Regions from separate parts of the Clostridium sp. TJA032 genome, predicted to be linked through region 1. Evidence: a T-box and tRNA genes for the amino acid it is inferred to sense, from the RefSeq annotation. Region 1 holds a T-box; the other holds one or more tRNA genes.
What was found. A T-box is a leader RNA that pairs with one kind of tRNA and senses whether it is charged. The one in region 1 lies ahead of argS (arginine--tRNA ligase), so its partner is inferred to be a tRNA-Arg.

Region 1 (3,218 bases):
ACGTGTTTTATATCTAACCTATTTATTATGGTTGAATATTTTGCAATTGGTGCTTGGAAAGAATTATTTCTATGATAAGCTGCACATAAAGCACTTAATAAAATCTCTTTGTGAGTTAAACCACTTATGTGAGAGTTTAATATTACATAAAATGAATGCACATGATGGTCATAGTATCTTATACTTATACCACAGTCATGAAGCAAAGAGGCTGTTTTTAATATGTTTTTAAATTCATCTCCTAAGTGATGAAGAGGTTTTAAGCCATCAAATAGAGTGAAGGCAAGTTTGCATACATTTTTAGCATGAGGAATATTTATATTTAATGTATCCATAATACCTTTTAAACTTACATCTAAAATATCATCATAAGTATGGAATTTATCTATTATATACTCATATATTAAGCCTTCTCTAAGACCTCTACCACAGATTATTACCTCATTAGTGTTTGTATAAGTTAAAATCTCTTTGATTAAATCAGTAGAAGCTACTATTACATCTGCCCTAGAGGGAGAAAGACCTTCTATTTTTTGCCTTTGACGTAGATTTTTGCTTTTTAAAAGATGAAACATTGCATCTACATCGTAGTCGTAAAGAACATAATTATGCACAATATCAATAGGGTATCTTTTTCTTCTTCTATCTATTTTACCAAGATTTCTAAAGGAACCTCCAACACCTATAACAGAATCAAAGGAATTATCTTTAAGCCAGTCTATTTCTTTTAAATGTTCTTTAATATAATCTACACATTTTGTGTTGTTTTCATAGGTAATCATGTCCTTTAGTTGGAATAAGGAAGATAAGGTTACATATCCAAAAGGAAGGGTAACTTCTTTATATATTTCATTATCCTTTAGCCAACAAAGATGAGTGTTATTTCCATTTATGTCTAAAAGAAGAGAGTTATCTATATAAAGAGAGTTTTTAGCTCCTAAAAAGTTATAGTGAATTTCTTCTTCATTAGATAAAATTCTAAGGTCTAGCCCTAATTCTCTTTTTATTATTCCTTTAAGGTCAATTTTTTCATCTAAGTCCTTTATGCTTTGGGAGCCTATAAGTACTATTTTTGAGGCACCACAAGATAAACACATAGATTTAAAAGCTTTTATAGATGAAATTGTAATTTTTATTTTTTCTTCATCTAATACAGAGCATGAAAAAAGGTCAGAACCTAATCTTATATGTTCTTTTAACTCATCAATTATTTTAAAGTATCCAGATCTTTCAACTTCAGCAAGAGTTAATCTTACAGAGTTTGAACCTATGTCTATTACTCCTATTCTATCCATTTCTTTTCCCCTCTACTTGTTTAAAATATAATTTGATTATAATATTGATACTATCTAATTTTAAAGAAGTTTTCAATGGAATTTAAAAAAATAAAAGAATTATTAATAATAAATATAATAGTATATTGACAGAATTTAAGATAAAATACTATAATAAGTTAAGAAAATATAATATATAAAGTCTGTGAAGAGAAGAGTAGTCTTTATGATTTCTTAAGCGAGTAAGGGTAGAGTGTAAGCCTTATAGAATAGTTTAGATGAAAAGAGCCTCTGAGATTGCATTTTAATAATTAAAAATTTGTTAAAATGTCGCTTTGCGTTAAATTATAAAGTGGGTTTTTAACCAATTAGAGTGGTACCGCGGATATATCCGTCTCTTTTTTATAAAGAGACGGTTTTTTTATATTGTAAATAAATTTATATTTTGGCAATAATGTCATTATAATATATGATTTTAAAGTTAGATAAAATAAGGAGGATAATTATGGATTACAAAAAGTTAGTTGCAGAAAGAATTAAAGAACATGTAGATTTAGATTTAGAAAACATAGAAAAACTTATAGAAATACCACCTAAACCAGAGATGGGTGATTTTGCTTTTCCTTGCTTTCAATTAGCAAAGGTTATGAGAAAAGCACCAAATATGATAGCTTCTGAATTAGCAGAAAAAATAAATAAGGAAGGCTTTGAAAAGGTAGAGTGTTTAGGGCCTTATTTAAACTTTTTTGTAGATAAAGTAGCTTTTTCAAAGGATATAATAAATAAAGTCTTAGAAGAGGGAGATAAATATGGTTCTTCTAAATTAGGAGAAGGAAAGAATGTTGTTGTTGAATATTCATCACCTAATATAGCTAAGCCATTCCATGTAGGGCATTTATTTACAACAGCTATAGGACATTCATTATATAGAATGTTAACTTTTGAAGGATATAATGCTATAAGAATAAATCACTTAGGAGATTGGGGAACTCAATTTGGTAAGTTAATTTCAGCTTATAAAAGATGGGGAAATGAAGAGGCTTTAGAAGAAGCACCAATAAATGAACTTTTAAGAATATATGTTAAATTCCATGAAGAAGCTGAAAAACACCCAGAGCTTGAGGATGAAGGAAGAATGTACTTTAAAAAGCTTGAAGATGGAGACGAAGAAGCAGTAGCTTTATGGGAAAGATTTAAAGAATTATCTTTAAAAGAGTTTAACAAAATATACGATATGTTAGGAGTAGATTTTGATTCTTGGGCTGGAGAGAGTTTTTACAATGATAAAATGGATGCTGTAGTAGAGGAATTAGAAGAAGCTAAAATACTAACAGAAAGTAATGGTGCTAAGGTTGTTATGTTAGATGATTATAATATGCCACCTTGTATAGTTGTTAAATCAGATGGAGCATCTATATATGCTACAAGAGACTTAGCAGCTGCTAGTTACAGACATAAAACATATAATTTTGATAAATGTATATATGTAGTTGGTAAAGACCAAATATTACACTTTAATCAAGTATTTAAAACTTTAGAATTAGCAGGAAAAGATTGGGCTAAAAACTGTGTTCATATTCCATTTGGATTAGTTAAATTTGCAGATAAAAAACTTTCAACAAGAAAAGGAAACGTAGTTTTACTTGAAGATTTATTAAATGAAGCTATAGAAAAAACTAGAGAAACTATAGAAGAGAAGAATCCTAATTTAGAAAATAAAGAGGAAGTTGCTAAGAAGATAGGTATAGGTGCTATATTATTTACTTACTTAAAGAACTCAAGAGAAAGAGATATAGTTTTTGATTGGAAAGAAATGCTAAGCTTTGATGGAGAAACAGGTCCATATGTTCAATATTCTTATGCAAGAGCTAAAAGTATATTAAGAAAAGCTAAAGAGCAAAACATAAAGGCAGAGCCAGATTTTACAAAGTTAACTTCAAAGGA
Region 2 (3,218 bases), on a different contig from region 1:
CCTCCAATAGAATCAAATTCTTCAGATTCTATATCAAATCCTATCATATCGCTTAAATCAGAAAGTCTTGTACTACCATCTACAACGAATTCATTTTCTTTTATAACTTCTATATCCTTATCTCTTTCGTCGTATTCATCTTCAATTTCTCCTACAATTTCCTCAATTAAATCCTCAATAGTTACAATACCTACTGTTCCACCATATTCATCTAATACTACAGCTATGTGATTTCTTGTAGTTCTCATCTCTGCAAAAAGTTCAGTTATCTTCTTAAATTCAAAAGTTCTAAAAGGCTCTCTCATATAGTCTGTTACATTAAAGTCTTTTTCATCGCTATCTAAAAGTATTAAATCTTTAACATTTAAAATACCTACTATGTCGTCAATTGATTCATTATACACAGGTATTCTTGAAAATTGTTGTTCTTTTATAACTTTAAGAATCTCCTCATATGTAGAAGTAACATTAACTGCAACAACATTTACTCTTTGAACCATTATATCTTTAACTTGAAGATCTCCAAATTCAAAAACGTTAAATATCATCTCTTTTTCTTCTTCTTCAAGGACGCCCTCTTCTTCACTTACATCTACCATAGTTTTTAATTCTTCCTCTGTTATGAAAGGCTCACTTTTATTTAAATCCCCACCTAAAAGCTTTACTATAAGTGAAGATATTGAAGTAAATAACCATACAAAAGGTTTAAAAACTATTACAACTATATTTATTATAGGCGCTACAGCTAAGGAAACTTTTTCGGCATTTTGCTTAGCTAAAGATTTAGGTGTTATTTCTCCGAAAATTAATACTAATATTGTCATAACTCCAGTTGCCAATGCAACTCCACCATCACCAAATATTCTATAAGCAAGTGTTGATGCTAAAGATGATGCACCTATATTGACTATATTATTTCCTATTAAAATACCACCTAATAACTTATTTGGGTCTTCTAATAACTTTTCTAAAAGCTTAGCTCCCTTTACATTTTCATCAACCATATGTCTAACTCTTATTTTACTTAAAGACATTAAAGCAGTTTCTGAAGCTGAAAAAAAGCCTGATAAAACTATTAATATAATAAGAAGAACAATCTGCAACGTATATGGGTCCAAATGAACTCCCCCCTAAAAATTTTATATATTTTCTTATTTATTTTTCTATATAATTATTATATTATACAAAAATTTATTATTAAATAATAATACTTAAAAAACTCCATATAAATATGGAGTTTTTTACTTCACAGTTAAAACCATGGTATCCCCAGTAGGAATCGAACCTACATCTATCCCTTAGGAGGGGATTGTTCTATCCATTGAACTATGGAGACTTATTTTAATTTTTATTATAATTTTAACTCTATAACTAATATATGTCAATATGACTTATTTTATTAGTATTCCCTCTAGTATATTAGTTGTAATTTCTGAAAAAACACTATCAACATCAAATTCTTTTTCTTTACTTAATTCATATAATGAAGTTGATATAAGGCTTCCAAACAAACTATGTGCTAATAAAGAAGTGTCGCAATTTCTTATTTGATTTTTATTAACAGCCTCATTTAATATTCTTTCTATTCCTTCTATATATTGATTTATCTTTCCTCTTAGCTCATCCTGTCTAGTTTCCTGTCCCCAAATTTGACTCATTACAACTTTAAAAAAAGCTCTATTTTCATATAATAACTCAAATTGCATCTTAAATAATTTTTTTAATTTATCTATTGGTTCATCCTTAAGATTTTCTAAAGTCATTAGTTTCTCATTCCATATTTCTAAACCTTTGTTAATCACAAAATTAAAAATCTCTTCCTTATTCTTAAAATTATAGTAAATGGTTCCCTTGGCAACACTTGCTTTAGCAGCAATCTCATCTACAGTTGCACTATTATAATCATAAACTGAAAAAATATTTATAGCTGCATCAAAAATAGCCTTTTTGGTTTTATTCATATTATTCACTCCACCTTCATTATTAAAACAATTTAATGATATAATACTTATTTTATTTAATCAACAACAGAAATTTGTAATTTTTTGTTTACAAGTTCAATTTATATATATAATAATATAATATATGTATTTAACATAAATTTTAAAGGGAGATATCATATATGATAAAAAATTTTAATAGAAAAACTAAAGCTTATGACATTGAACAAGTAGCTGGTCTTAAGTATATAAATTGGTCTTATTCATCTCCTATCGGAAAAAGTTTTTTAGAATTATTTATAAAAAAGAAATTGTTTTCAAAACTTTATGGTGATTTTTGTGATTCTTCTTTAAGTAAGAAAAAAATCAATAAATTTATTGATGAATTCAATATTGATATGTCTATATGCACTAAAAAGAAGGAGGACTTTAAAAACTTTAATGACTTCTTTGCAAGAACTTTAATTAAAGAGGCTAGACCTATTGATTATAATAAAAATATTCTAATTTCACCTGGTGATGGTAGACTACTAGCTTATGAAAACATAGACCTTGATAAACTTGTTCAAATTAAAGGATATACTTATTCTTTAAGAGAATTAATAGACGATTCTAAAGTAGCTGAAAAGTTTAAAGGTGGAACATGTTTAATCTTAAGATTATGCCCAACAGATTATCATAGATTTCATTTTGTAGATAGTGGAACTTGCAGTAAAACAACAAAAATAAAAGGATTTTATTACTCTGTAAATCCTATTGCATTAAATAATATTCCTAATCTTTTCTGTAAAAACAAAAGAGAATGGTCTATTTTTAAATCAGATAATTTTGGTGATATACTTCATGTAGAAGTTGGTGCTACTTGTGTTGGTACAATTATTCAAACATACATACCTGAAAAAAGAGTAGATAAAGGGCAAGAAAAAGGATACTTTAAGTTTGGAGGTTCTACTACTATACTATTCCTTGAAAAAGGAAAAGTAAAAATAGACTCTGATATTTTAGAGCAAACTAACTTAGGATACGAAACTAAGGTCAACATGGGCGAAACTATTGGTCGTAAACAATAAAAACTTAGCTTTTAAGCTAAGTTTTTATTGTTTTAATTAAGATAAGACCTTATTTATTATCTTTTCTAATTTCTCTTTAAATATTTTTTTATCACCATCAAATATAACTAAGTTTATTCCCATTTCCTCAGCTCTTTTTAAAATAGAGGACTTTAAAGGAGGATAAGTTGCAACTAATATCTTAACTACATTTTCTCCGCCTAGCTGT

Region 2: it encodes a tRNA-Arg, which carries the amino acid that the T-box ahead of argS (arginine--tRNA ligase) is inferred to sense. The anticodon was not compared.

Annotation. Positions count from the first base shown of each region.
Region 1 covers NZ_JBZEFB010000001.1:967,621-970,838, reverse strand. Annotated here, with positions in the region: gene AC4FRL_RS04425 (Ppx/GppA phosphatase family protein) at 1-1,295, opposite strand, end outside; T-box leader at 1,471-1,676, shown strand; gene argS (arginine--tRNA ligase) at 1,780-3,218, shown strand, end outside.
Region 2 covers NZ_JBZEFB010000006.1:31,718-34,935, reverse strand. Annotated here, with positions in the region: gene AC4FRL_RS11050 (HlyC/CorC family transporter) at 1-1,118, opposite strand, end outside; tRNA gene AC4FRL_RS11045 (tRNA-Arg) at 1,262-1,336, opposite strand; gene AC4FRL_RS11040 (TetR/AcrR family transcriptional regulator) at 1,392-1,961, opposite strand; gene AC4FRL_RS11035 (phosphatidylserine decarboxylase) at 2,123-3,010, shown strand; gene AC4FRL_RS11030 (Card1-like endonuclease domain-containing protein) at 3,047-3,218, opposite strand, start outside.